One region of the Streptomyces sp. NPDC088733 genome, then DNA from elsewhere that is predicted to be linked to it. Evidence: riboswitches for the same ligand, from Rfam matches in the RefSeq annotation. Region 1 holds a riboswitch; each other region holds the start of a gene.
What was found. Region 1 has a riboswitch for thiamine pyrophosphate ahead of ACIP64_RS26095 (thiamine ABC transporter substrate binding subunit). Riboswitches for the same ligand answer to the same signal wherever they lie in the genome.

Region 1 (3,290 bases):
CCCGGCCGGGTCGACCAGCCGCAGCGCGCTCTCGCGGCGGCGTACCGTCCGTGCGTGCACGGCCAGGATGCCGACGACGGCGGCGAACTGGACGATCGTCAGCACGGCCGCGGTCGGCAGGTCGAGCAGCTGCGCGGTCTCGCGGTAGATCTCCACCTCCAGGGTGGAGTAGGCGGGTCCGCCGAGGATCTGCACGACCCCGAAGGACGTGAAGGTGAAGAGGAACACCATGACCGCGGCCGCCGCCACGGCCGGCGCGAGCGCGGGCAGCGTCACGCGCCGCCACGCGGCGAACCGCCCGGCGCCCAGCACGCGCGCGGCCTCCTCCTGCCGCGGGTCGAGCTGCGCCCACAGGCCGCCCACGGTCCGTACGACCACGGCGTAGTTGAAGAAGACGTGCGCCAGCAGGATCGCCCACACCGTGGTGTCCAGGCGCACCCCCCACAGCTCGTCCAGCAGCCCTCCCCGCCCCAGCAGCGCGAGGAACGCCGACCCGGCGACGACCGTCGGCAGCACGAAGGGCACGGTCACCACCGCCCGCAGCAGATGCCGTCCGGGGAAGTCGAAGCGCGCGAACACATAGGCGCCCGGCAGGGCCACCGCCAGGGTCAGCGCGGTCGAGGCGGCCGCCTGCCAGCAGGTGAACCACAGCACGTGCAGGATGTCGGGATCGCCCAGCACGTCCGCGAAGCGGTCCAGGCGCCAGTGGCCGCCCTCGCGGAGCCCGCGGGTGACGATGGCGGCGACCGGGTAGCCGAAGAACACCGCGAAGAAGGCGGCCGGCACGGCCATCAGGCCGAGCCGCACGGCGTGCGGCCGCAGGGCGGCCGCCCTGCGCCGGGCCGCTCCGGTCACTTCAGCACGAGCGAGGACCACGTCTTGACCCACTGCTCACGGTTCGCGGCGATCTTCTTCGGCTCGACGGTGGCCGAACCGCTGATCACGGGCGCGTACTTGGTGAAGACCTCGGGCAGCTTCGCGTCGTCCCGGGCGGGGTTGACGAACATGCTGAGCGGCATGTCCTCCTGGAAGGCGCGGCTCAGCAGGAAGTCGATCAGCGCCTTGCCGCCCTCGCTGTTCTTCGCGCCGTCCAGCAGCCCGGCGAACTCGATCTGCCGGAAGCAGGTGGCCGTCGCCACGCCGGTCGGGCCCTGCGCGGGCTGCTCCTTCAGCGCGAGCACCTCGGCGGGCGGGCTGGAGGCGTAGGACACGACCAGCGGCTTGTCGCCCTTGCCGCCGCCCGCGCCCGAGAAGTTGTCGTAGTAGGCCTGCTCCCAGCCGTCGACGACCTGGACGCCGTTGGCCTTCAGCTTGGTCCAGTAGTCCTGCCAGCCCCCGTCGCCGTACTTGGCGGTGGTCGCGAGCAGGAAGGCCAGGCCCGGGGAGGAGGTCGCGGCGTTCTCCGTGACCAGCAGGTCCTTGTACTCCGGCTTGACCAGGTCGTCGAAGGTCTCGGGAACGGGCACCTTGTGCGCGGTGAACCAGGCGCGGTCGTAGTTGACGCACACGTCGCCGAAGTCGACGGGCGTGACACGGTGCTGCGCGGCGTCGAGCTGCAGGGCGGCGGGCACCTTGTCCAGGTCCTTCGCCTCGTACGGGGTGAACAGGCCGTTGTCCAGGGCGCGGGAGAGCAGGGTGTTGTCGACGCCGAAGAAGACGTCGCCCTGCGGGTTGCCCTTGGACAGCACGGCCTGGTTGACCGCCGCGCCCGCGTCGCCGCCGCGCAGGACCTTGACCGTGTAGCCGGTCTGCCGCGTGAACTCCTTCAGCACGGCCTTCGAGGCGGCGAAGGAGTCGTGGCTGACGAGGGTGACGGTCTTGGAACCGCCGCCGGCGGAATCGCCGCCTTCGCCGCAGGCCGCGAGGGACGCCGCGCCGAGCGCGACAACGAGGGCGGTGCCGGCGGCACGCCGACGGATGGTGCTCATCAAGTGACTCCCTACGCCGGTATGACCCGGATCAGGTTCGAGGGTCTGCGGCCGTGCCGCACTCTCAGCGCTGTGTGCGCTCCCCTGTCGGATGTTCTGTTGTCGATCGTTCAGGCCGTTCAGGGCAAACGGCCGCAAACGACCGCCACCCTAGCAAGCGCCGCTCAGCGCTCGGAAGCCGCCAGCTGCCCGCAGGCCCCGTCGATCTCCTGGCCGCGGGTGTCCCGCACGGTCACCGGGACGCCGTGCGCCTCCAGCGCCGCGACGAACGCCCGCTCGTCCTCGGGCCGCGACGCCGTCCACTTCGAGCCCGGCGTCGGGTTGAGCGGGATCAGGTTGACGTGCACGCGCTTGCCCTTGAGCAGCCGCCCCAGCAGATCGGCGCGCCACGCCTGGTCGTTGATGTCCCGGATCAGGGCGTACTCGATCGACACGCGGCGCCCGGACACGTCCGCGTAGTGCCACGCGGCGTCCAGCACCTCGCGCACCTTCCAGCGCGTGTTGACCGGCACCAGGGTGTCGCGGAGCTCGTCGTCGGGCGCGTGCAGCGACACCGCGAGGCGGCACTTGAAGCCCTCGTCCGCGAAACGCAGCATCGCCGGCACGAGGCCGACCGTGGAGACGGTAATGCCCCGCTGCGACAGCCCCAGCCCGTCCGGCTCGGGGTCGGTCAGCCGGCGGATGGCGCCGACCACACGCTTGTAGTTGGCCAGCGGCTCGCCCATGCCCATGAAGACGATGTTCGACAGGCGCGCCGGGCCGCCCGGGATCTCCCCGTCACGCAGCGCGCGCATGCCCGCGACGATCTGGTGCACGATCTCGCCGGTGGACAGGTTCCGGTCCAGGCCGGCCTGCCCGGTCGCACAGAAGGGGCAGTTCATGCCGCAGCCCGCCTGCGAGCTGATGCACATCGTCACGCGGTCCGGGTAGCGCATCAGCACCGACTCGACCAGCGTCCCGTCGAACAGCCGCCACAGCGTCTTGCGCGTCGTGTCGTTGTCCGTGCTGCTGTGCCGCACGACCGACATCAGATCCGGCAGCAGCCCCTCGGCCAGCTTCCCGCGCGACGCCGCCGGGATGTCCGTCCACGCGGCCGGGTCGTCGGCGTACCGCGCGAAGTAGTGCTGCGACAGCTGCTTGGCCCGGAACGGCTTCTCCCCCAGCTCCGCGACCACCTCCCGCCGCTCGTCGGGCGTGAGGTCGGCAAGGTGCCGCGGCGGCTTCTTGGCGGCGCGCGGCGCGACGAAAGTGAGTTCTCCGGGTGCAGGCATGGTCCGTCCAGTGTCGCAGATCGTTTGGGGCGGCCCAGGTCAGATGGGTGAGGCTCCCGTCACCCTCAGGTGTCCCCTGTCAGCACCAGCC
Region 2 (3,290 bases), on a different contig from region 1:
GCCGGATGTCCTGGGAGATCTTCATGGAGCAGAATTTCGGGCCGCACATCGAGCAGAAGTGCGCCGTCTTCGCCGGCTCCGCCGGCAGGGTCTCGTCGTGGAAGGCCCGTGCCGTGTCCGGGTCGAGGGCCAGGTTGAACTGGTCCTCCCAGCGGAACTCGAAGCGGGCGTCGGACAGGGCGTCGTCCCAGTCCTGGGCGCCGGGGTGGCCCTTGGCGAGGTCGGCCGCGTGGGCGGCGATCTTGTACGTGATGACGCCGGTCTTGACGTCGTCGCGGTCGGGCAGGCCCAGGTGCTCCTTGGGCGTGACGTAGCAGAGCATCGCCGTGCCCCACCAGGCGATCATCGCGGCGCCGATGCCGGAGGTGATGTGGTCGTAGGCGGGCGCGATGTCGGTGGTCAGCGGGCCGAGGGTGTAGAACGGCGCCTCCTCGCAGATCTCCTGCTGGAGGTCGATATTCTCCTTGATCTTGTGCATCGGGACGTGCCCCGGCCCCTCGATCATGGTCTGCACGCCGTGCCGCTTGGCGACGGAGTTGAGCTCGCCGAGCGTGCGCAGCTCCGCGAACTGCGCCTCGTCGTTGGCGTCCGCGATGGAGCCGGGGCGCAGGCCGTCGCCCAGGGAGTAGGTGACGTCGTAGGCGGCGAGGATCTCGCAGAGCTCCTCGAAGTGCTCGTAGAGGAAGCTCTCCTTGTGGTGGGCGAGGCACCAGGCCGCCATGATCGAGCCGCCGCGGGAGACGATGCCGGTCTTGCGGCGGGCGGTGAGCGGGACGTACCGCAGCAGGACGCCCGCGTGGACGGTCATGTAGTCGACGCCCTGTTCGGCCTGCTCGACGACCGTGTCCTTGTAGATCTCCCAGGTCAGCTCCTCGGCCTTGCCGTCGACCTTCTCCAGGGCCTGGTAGAGGGGAACGGTGCCGATGGGGACGGGGGAGTTGCGGAGCACCCATTCGCGGGTGGTGTGGATGTTGCGGCCGGTGGACAGGTCCATGACCGTGTCGGCGCCCCAGCGGGTCGCCCAGGTCATCTTCTCCACCTCCTCCTCGATGGAGGAGGTCACCGCGGAGTTGCCGATGTTGGCGTTGACCTTGACCAGGAACCGCTTGCCGATGACCATCGGCTCGATCTCCGGGTGGTTGACGTTCGCCGGCAGCACCGCCCGGCCCGCCGCGATCTCCTCGCGGACGACCTCGGGGGCGACGTTCTCGCGGATCGCGGCGAACTCCATCTCCGGGGTGATCTCGCCGCGCCGGGCGTACGCGAGCTGGGTGACCGGCTGCCCGCCGCGTCCGCGCCGCGGCAGACGCGGGCGGCCGGGGAAGACGGCGTCCAGGTTGCGCAGCCCGCCGCGGGGTGACGTGTGCTTGAGGCCGTCGTCCTCGGGGCGGACGGGGCGGCCGGGGTACTCCTCGGTGTCGCCGCGGGCGACGATCCAGTTCTCCCGCAGCGGCGAAAGGCCGCGGCGGACGTCGGTGGTCACGTTCGGGTCGGTGTACGGGCCGGACGTGTCGTACAGCGTCACGTCCTGGCCGTTGGTCAGGTGCACCCGGCGGACAGGTACCTCGATGTCCGGGCGGGACCCGGTCACGTAGCCCTTGTGCCAGCCGATTTCGCGCGCGCGTGCATCCTGCATGGTCATGAGACCCACTCCCTACGCCGGCATTACCCGGTAACAGGTTCAGCGGTCGGCGCAGCTGGTGGCCCTCGGCCGGTCAGCGCCCTCTCAGCCCGGTGCTCCGAGCTCCCGCGGTGTGCAAAGGTGCGACCACGCTAGCGGGTCTTCTCCGGCGCGCACCAGTGGGCCTTGGGATGATCGGCGCGTGGACTCCCCTCATGCGCAGCCCCCCGGCCCCGGCAACGGCCACGCCCACGGCCCCGGTCACGGGCACAGTCACGGCCACAGTCACGGCCATGGCCACGGTCCGGTGCCGCCGGTCTCCCGGCATCTGCGGAAGGTGATCGCCGCGGTGCTGATCCCGTTCGTCGCCGCGGTGGTGGTCGGGCTGGTGGTGCTCTGGCCGAACGGGGTGCCGGCCCACAAGCGCTCGGGCGTCGGGTTCGACCAGCAGACGCAGTCGGGCCGGGTGGTGCGGGTGGAGAACGTCAAGTGCGCGGACGTGAACGCGGAGCCGAACACCGGCGGCCCCGGCGCGGCCCCGCCGAAGACCCCGTCGATCTGCGAGCGGGCGACCATCCGCGTCACCTCGGGCAAGGACACCGGCCGTACCTTCACCGAGATCGTGCAGCCGACCCAGACCCGGCACTACACCGAGGGGCAGAAGGTCCTGCTGTCCTACGCGCCCGGCGCGCCGAAGGAGTTGCAGTACTCGGTCACCGATGTGGACCGGGCGCTGCCGCTGTGGCTGCTGGCCGGGCTCTTCGCGGCGGCGGTGGTCGTGGTCGGGCGGCTGCGCGGGTTCCTGGCGCTGGCGGCGCTGATCGTCAGCTTCGCGGTGCTGACGCTGTTCATCCTCCCGGCGATCCTGCACGGCAGCGACCCGCTGCTGGTGGCGGTCATCGGCGGCAGCGCGATCATGCTGATCGCGCTCTACATGTGCCACGGCCTCAACGCCCGTACCTCGGTGGCCGTCCTCGGCACGCTCTGCTCGCTGCTGCTGATCGCGCTGCTGGGCTCGGTGTTCATCGACTGGGCGGTGCTCAGCGGCAACACCTCGGACGAGACCGGGCTGATCCACGACCTCTACCCGGGCATCGAGATCCACGGCCTGCTGCTGGCGGGGATCGTGATCGGATCGCTCGGTGTGCTGGACGACGTGACGGTCACCCAGACCTCGGCCGTGTGGGAGCTCCGGGACGCCGATCCGGGCGCCAGTTGGCACAAGTTGTACCGGGCGGCGATGCGCATCGGGCGCGACCACATCGCCTCGGTCGTCAACACCCTTGTGCTGGCGTACGCGGGCGCCGCGCTGCCCCTGCTGCTGCTGTTCTCCATCGCGCAGCGCGGCGTGCTGGCGGTGGCGGGCAGCGAGTTGGTGGCGGAGGAGATCGTCCGGACCCTGGTCGGCAGCATCGGGCTGGTGGTGGCCGTGCCGCTGACGACCGCGCTGGCCGCGCTGGTGGTGTCGGCGGACCGCTCCGGGAGGGACACTGTCCCCACGGGCGGCGGGCGCCGCCGGCGCCGGGCACGGTGAGTTCCTGAAGTACGGGGGTGGACGGGGTGGTCGGGCTCCAGGGGAGGGTGACCGGGGCCGTGGGCCCGGGGCTGGTCGGCGAGGTGATCGTGCAGGTCCGCGGGGGTGCGGAGGCCTTCCTCGCGTATCCGGCGA
Region 3 (3,290 bases), on a different contig from region 1:
CGGGTGGCGCTGGCCTCCTACACGGAGATCAAGGAAGGGCGCGGCACGCCCAAGGGCGGCGTGTGGCTGGACGTCTCGCACCTGCCGCGGCAGACGATCATGACGCGGCTCCCCCGGGTCTACCAGACCCTGCTGGACCTGCAGATGCTGGACATCACCCGCGAGCCCATCGAGATCGCGCCCACAGCCCACTACTCGATGGGCGGTGTCTGGGTCCGGCCCGAGGACCACAGCACGGACGTCCGCGGCCTGTACGCCATCGGCGAGGCCTCCAGCGGCCTGCACGGCGCCAACCGGCTGGGCGGCAACAGCCTCATCGAGCTGCTGGTCTTCGGCCGTCTCACCGGACAGGCGGCCGCCGCCTACTCCCAGTCGCTGACCTCGCAGCCGCGGTCGGCGTCCGCCGTGGCGCACGCCCGGGCAGAGGTCGACGACCTCCTCGCGGCCGACGGCCACGAGAACGTCCGCGCCCTCCAGCGCGCCATCCGCAACACCATGACCGAGCACGCGGGAGTCGTCCGCGACGAACAGGGGCTGCTGACCGGGCTGGAGGAACTCACCGCGATCGAGAAGCGGATGGCGGACATCGGCGTCCACCCCGACATCGCCGGCTTCCAGGACCTGGCGCACGCCTTCGACCTCAAGGCGGCGGCGCTGGCGGCGCGGGCCACACTCGAATCGGCGCTCGAACGCCGCGAGACCCGTGGCTGCCACAACCGCAGCGACTACCCGGACCTGGACCCCGCGTTCCAGGTGAACCTCGTCTGGTCCCCGACGACGGGGATCACCCGCGAGAGCATCCCGCCCGTCCCCGAGGAGATCTCCGCCCTGATGGAGGACGTCTCCACCGAGGGGAAGCTCGCCGAGTGACGCCCGGCTCGCGCGCATTGGCGCGCGAGCCCGCCGGGCGCCTGTCACAGGCGGGGTCCCCGCCCGGTCATTTTCTCCGTACGCACGAAACTCTCCGAGAGGAAGCTCCCATGAAGGTCGTCGTCATCGGCGGAACCGGGCTCATCGGCTCGAAGGTCGTCCGCAACCTCAGCGACCACGGGCACGAGGCCGTCGCCGCCTCGCCCAACACGGGCGTCAACACCCTGACGGGAGAGGGCGTCGCCGAGGTGCTCCAAGGCGCGCGGGTCGTCGTCGACGTCTCCAACTCGCCCTCGTTCGAGAACGAGGCCGTGATGCACTTCTTCCGCACCGGCACGACCAACCTGCTCAAGGCGGCCGCGGAGGCCGGTGCCACCCACTACGTCGCGCTCTCCATCGTCGGCACGGACCGGCTCCCGGAGAACGGCTACTTCAGCGCCAAGCTGGCCCAGGAGGAGCTGATCAAGGCGTCGGGCCTGCCGTACTCCATCGTCCACGCCACGCAGTTCTTCGAGTTCACGAACGGGATCGCGGACTCGGCCACCGAGGGCGACACGGTGCGCATCGCTCCCGTCAAGTTCCAGCCCATCCACTCCGACGACGTGGCCCTCGCCGTCGCCCGCACCGCGGCCGGCGCCCCCCTCGACGGAACGCTGGAGATCGCCGGCCCCGACGCCTTCCGGTTCGACGAGCTCATCCGGGACGCGCTCGCCGCCTCGAACGACCCCCGTACGGTCGTCGCGGACCCGCACGCCCCCTACTGGGGGTCCGAGCTGGAAGAGAGCTCGCTCGTGCCGCTCGGGAGCGCGCAGCTCGGCGCGACCCGCTTCGCCGACTGGCTGGCGCTGCAGAAGTGACGCCCGCGGATGGCCCCTGCCCGCCGGGGGGCAGGGGCCACCGCCATGCGGAGCGCGACCGGGCGCACACGACCCGGCGGCACCTGCTCGACATCTGCGCGGTGCGGCCCGAGCCGTCCCACGCCCTTTGAGGAAGATCCATACAGCCCGCGTTTGGCAGCATTTGACCGTGTTGCCCGCGGGCCGTGCTGATGCCGTGCCCTCCTGTCGACGCGCTGAGCAGCGGGATCGGGTTAGTCTGTCCGTCGTACCGGACACGGGGTGCCCCACCGAGGGCTGAGATCACACCCGTCGAACCTGAACCAGTTCGCACTGGCGGAGGGATGTCTTCCATGCCTTTGACGCATGTTTCCGACGGCCGGCAGACCGTCTTCGACGGCCGTATGCCGGCGGCAGCGGGCGATCTCCGCATCGAGGCGCACGGCATACAACCGGTCCCCGAGACCAACCGCTACGGCGGCCCGGGGCGGCTGTTCACCGTGTGGTTCGCTCCCAACCTCACCATGACCGGCGTGTTCACCGGCACCATCGGCATCGCCCTCGGGCTGGACTTCGCCACGGCGCTCGCGGCCGTCGTTCTCGGCACCGTGATCGGCGCGATCCCCACCGCGTACCTCGGCACCTGGGGAAGCCGGACCGGCGCGGGGCAGTTGCCGCTGGCTCGGCTCGCCTTCGGCCGGGCCGTCGCGCTCCCCGGCATCCTGCAGTGGCTGTCCTCGGTCGCCTGGGACGCGCTGATCGGGCTCTTCGGCGGCGACGCGCTGGCCCGGCTGTGCGGACTGCCGTTCTGGCTCGGCGTCCTGGTGATGATGCTCGCCCAGGGCGCTCTCGGCGTCCTCGGCTACGAGGCCATCCACCGGCTCCAGATCGTCATGACCTTCGTGCTCGCCGCCGCGTTCGCGCTGATCGCCTGGAGGCTGCTCGACGGCGTCCACCCCGCGGCCACGGGCTCCGCCCACGGCGCCGACCGGGGCGGCGCGTTCGTCCTGACCAGCACCATCGCGCTGAGTCTCGCGCTGTCCTGGGCCCCCTACGCCAGCGACTTCAGCCGCTACCTGCCGCGCACCACCTCCCGCCCGCGCATGTTCTGGTTCACCACCGCGGGCCTGGTGGTGTCCTTCGTGGCCGTCCAGGCGCTCGGGCTGTGGGGCGCGTCGGTGCTGACCGACCAGACCGCTGCCGGGGTGGCCGATCTGCTGGGAGGCGGGGCGGTGGGCGCGTTCGGGCTGCTCGCCGTGGCGTTGGCGGCCCTGTGCAGCAACGCCATGAACGACTACAGCGGATCGCTCGCCCTCCAGACCGCCGGCGTGCGCATACCGCGCCCGGCGGCGGCCGCCTTGGCCGCCGCCCTCGGCTTCCCCCTGGTGCTGTGGATGCACGCCGCCGACACCACGGCCCGCTTCCAGAACGTCCTTCTGTTCGTGGGCTACTGGATCCCGGGGTTCGTGGCGATCGTCGTCGTCGACTGGCTGGCCCGGGCACGGGCGCGGGGCGGCGAGGAGATCGACCTCGCCGCCGAGACCGGCCGTCCGCAGCCCGGGCTGCCGGCCGTGCTCGCGTTCG
Region 4 (3,290 bases), on a different contig from region 1:
CCGGAGGCGAGCAGTGCCTGCTCCAGTACCTCCAGGCTCGGCGCGCCCCCGGTCCCCATGATCAGGCGGGAGCCGAAGGCCGTTCCGGCGATGGTCAGCGGGTCGTCGGCCATGGCGGTCAGCCTCCCTGCACAGCGGTCAGGACCTCGACGCGGTCGCCCTCGGACAGCGCGGTTGCGGGCCACTGCCCGCGCGGCACCACGGTCTCGTTGAGCGCGGCGGCGACACCGGAGGGGGCGGTGGTCAGACCGGCGACCAGCCGGTCGAGCGTGAGTCCCGGCGTCACCTCGTGCGGCTCGCCGTTGACGGAGACGGTCATCGCGGTCATGCGTACTGCTCCTGAGGGGTGAATCGGCCGGGGGAGAAGGGACGGGCCACCTCGGGCGGTTCGCCGCCCGTCAGCACCTCCGCCATCACGTCGCCCGTGAGCGGGGTGAGGAGCACGCCGTTGCGGTGGTGGCCGGTGGCGACGAGCAGGCCGTCCAGTGCGGTGCGGCCCAGCATCGGGGCGTTGTCGGGGGAGCCGGGCCGCAGTCCCGCGACCGTCTCCACCAGGGGCAGTTCGGTGAGGCCCGGCACCAGCTCGTGGGCGTCGCGCAGCAGCTCGTACACGCCGCCGGCCGTGACGGTGGTGTCCCAGCCCATCTCCTCGCTGGTGGCGCCGACGACCAGCTCGCCGTTCTCCCGCGGCACGAGGTAGACATGCGCGCCGCGCACCACGGCCCGCACCGTGCGGGAGAGGAAGGGCGCGTACGCCGCCGGCACCCGCAGCCGCAGGACCTGGCCCTTCACCGGGCGCACGGGCGGCAGCAGGTGTTCGGGCAGCCCGCCGAGCAGGCCGCTGCGGCTCCCGGCGGCCAGCACGGTCTGCCCGGCGGCCAGCACCGTTCCGTCGTCGAGCACCACCCCGCGCGCCCGGTCGCCCGTGACGTCCACCCCGGCCACCGCCGCACGGCGGAACACCACCCCGGACAGTTCGCAGGCCCGCAGCAGCGCCGCCACCAGCCGCCGCGGATCGACCTGGTGGTCGCCGTCGACACGCAGCCCGCCGCGCACACCGGGCGCGAGCATCGGCTCCAGGCGACGGCACTCCCGCCCGCTCAGCCACTCCGCGCTCAGTCCCAAGGAGGTCTGGAAGGCGTGCAGTTCGCGCAGCTCCGCCCGGTCGTCGGCGTCCAGGGCGACGGCGAGCGTGCCGCACGCCCGGTAGCCGAGGTCCAGGCCCGTGGTCTCCTCCAGCTCGGCCGCGAACGCCGGATAGCGGCGGATCGCGGCGAGGTTGAGGTCGAGCAGGGCCTGCTCGCCGTACTGCAGCTCGGTGACGGGGGCCAGCATCCCCGCGGCCACCTGGGCGGCGCCGCCGCCCGGCTCGGGATCGGCGACCACCGTGCGCAGTCCGCGCAGGGCCGCCCTCCAGGCGGTGACCAGTCCGATGATCCCGCCGCCGACGACGACCGCGTCGGCCGGGTGGGACGCGTCATGACGTTGCACGGTGTTCCGCTCCTCCCTTCGCCGGCATGACCCGGATCAGGTTCGTACGGTCGGCGGCCGGCCAGCCGCCCTCTCAGCCCGGTGCGCCGGGCTCCCGCGAGTGCTTCGAGCGCCACTTTAGTACGCACTCCTGAGGGCGAGTAGGGCGCCGCTACCGGAGCGCGCGCCACCCGGGGTTACGGTGATCAGCGTGACCAGCAGCAGCGAGCAGCGAGCCGTCGTCGTCGGGGCCGGGATGGCCGGGGTGCAGACCGCCGTGTCCCTGCGCGAGCAGGGGTGGGGCGGCACGATCACGCTGCTCGGCGCGGAGCGGCATCCCCCGTACGACCGGCCGCCGCTGTCCAAGGGGGTCCTCTTCGGCGCCGACGAGGGCCCGGGCGCGCTGCTGGAGGTGGACTTCGGCGGCATCGGCGTCGAGCTGCTGCTCGGCAGGCACGCGAGCGCGCTGCGCCCGGACGAGCGCCAACTGCTCACCGACGCAGGCCCGGTGGAGTACGACACGCTCGTCGTGGCGAGCGGCGCCGAGCCGATCGTGCTGCCCGGCAGCGCGGGGGTGCCCGGCGTGCACATGCTGCGCACCCTGGACGACGCCGCCCGGCTGCGCCCGGTCCTGGAGGCGCGGAAGACGGTCGTCGTGGTCGGCGCGGGCTGGATCGGCGCCGAGTTCGCCACGGCCGCCCGGAACGCCGGCTGCGCCGTGACCGTCGTCGAGGCCGCCGACCGGCCGCTGGCGGGCGTGCTGCCCGAGCGGATCGCCGACCGGATGCGCGGCTGGTACGCGGAGGCGGGCGTCGAACTGCGCACGGGCGCCGCGGTCGCCGCTGTCGAACCCGGCCTCGTCCGGCTCGCCGACGGCGACGAGATCGCCGCCGAGGCCGTCGTCGTCGGCATCGGCGCCCGGCCGGCGACGGACTGGCTCGCCGGCTCCGGGGTCGACCTCGGCCCGGACCGGGCGGTCCTCGTCGACGACCGGCTGCGCACCTCCGTGCCCGGCGTGTACGCCGTCGGGGACTGCGCCTCCTTCCCCTCCGCCCGGTACGGCCGGCGGCTGCTCATCCACCACTGGGACAACGCCGTCCAGGGGCCCCGCACCGCGGCCGCCAACATCCTGGGCGGCGACGAGGCCTACGACCCCGTCCCGTACTTCTGGTCCGAGCAGTTCGGGCGCTTCGTGCAGTACGCGGGCTACCACGGCGCATCCGACGAGATGCTGCTGCGGGGCGACCCGGACGGCCCCGCCTGGTCGGTGCTGTGGCTGCGCGGCGACGTGCTCGTCGCGCTGTTCGCGGTGGGCCGCCCACGCGACCTGGCCCAGGCCCGCAAGCTCATCGCCCGGGAGGCCCGGGTCGACCGGACCCTGCTCGCCGACCCCGCCGTCCAGCTGCGGGCCGCCGTCCTCTGACCGGTTCGGACAGCCGGCCCGGCCTGCCGCCGGGGGCCCCGCATGCCCCTGGTGGACGCCACGAGTACCGCGGTACGGGTCCGGGATGGCACGCTTGTCCTGTGACCGAGATCGACGCAAAGATTGATGCCCTCGTACCCTCCTGGCTGACCGTCCCCGACATCGCCGAGCAGTTCGACGTGGAGGTGACCCGGGTCCGCCAGATGATCAAGGAAGGGCTGCTCATCGCGGTGCGCCGCGGGGAGAACAGGGTGCTCATGGTCCCCGCCGACTTCATCGGCGACGGGAAGATCGTGAAGGGCCTCACCGGCACGCTGAACCTGCTCAAGGACGACGGGTTCAGCGACGAGGAAGCCCTGGAGTGGCTGTTCACCCCGGACGAGAGCCTGCCCGGCAC

Region 2: it holds a riboswitch for thiamine pyrophosphate, as region 1 does, so the genes downstream of both, thiC (phosphomethylpyrimidine synthase ThiC) here and ACIP64_RS26095 (thiamine ABC transporter substrate binding subunit) in region 1, are expected to answer to the same signal.
Region 3: it holds a riboswitch for thiamine pyrophosphate, as region 1 does, so the genes downstream of both, ACIP64_RS04855 (purine-cytosine permease family protein) here and ACIP64_RS26095 (thiamine ABC transporter substrate binding subunit) in region 1, are expected to answer to the same signal.
Region 4: it holds a riboswitch for thiamine pyrophosphate, as region 1 does, so the genes downstream of both, thiO (glycine oxidase ThiO) here and ACIP64_RS26095 (thiamine ABC transporter substrate binding subunit) in region 1, are expected to answer to the same signal.

The regions. Positions count from the first base shown of each region.
Region 1 is NZ_JBIVLH010000015.1:98,071-101,360, forward strand. Features, by position in the region: gene ACIP64_RS26090 (ABC transporter permease) at 1-876, opposite strand, end outside; gene ACIP64_RS26095 (thiamine ABC transporter substrate binding subunit) at 852-1,928, opposite strand; TPP riboswitch at 1,920-2,024, opposite strand; gene rlmN (23S rRNA (adenine(2503)-C(2))-methyltransferase RlmN) at 2,093-3,199, opposite strand.
Region 2 is NZ_JBIVLH010000029.1:58,028-61,317, reverse strand. Features, by position in the region: gene thiC (phosphomethylpyrimidine synthase ThiC) at 1-1,642, opposite strand, end outside; TPP riboswitch at 1,634-1,761, opposite strand; gene ACIP64_RS35595 (YibE/F family protein) at 1,824-3,155, shown strand; gene ACIP64_RS35590 (hypothetical protein) at 3,182-3,290, shown strand, end outside.
Region 3 is NZ_JBIVLH010000002.1:322,729-326,018, forward strand. Features, by position in the region: gene ACIP64_RS04845 (L-aspartate oxidase) at 1-870, shown strand, start outside; gene ACIP64_RS04850 (SDR family oxidoreductase) at 981-1,727, shown strand; TPP riboswitch at 1,975-2,068, shown strand; gene ACIP64_RS04855 (purine-cytosine permease family protein) at 2,060-3,290, shown strand, end outside.
Region 4 is NZ_JBIVLH010000005.1:101,946-105,235, forward strand. Features, by position in the region: gene ACIP64_RS11215 (thiazole synthase) at 1-113, opposite strand, end outside; gene thiS (sulfur carrier protein ThiS) at 119-319, opposite strand; gene thiO (glycine oxidase ThiO) at 325-1,491, opposite strand; TPP riboswitch at 1,487-1,599, opposite strand; gene ACIP64_RS11230 (NAD(P)/FAD-dependent oxidoreductase) at 1,682-2,893, shown strand; gene ACIP64_RS11235 (Rv2175c family DNA-binding protein) at 2,995-3,290, shown strand, end outside.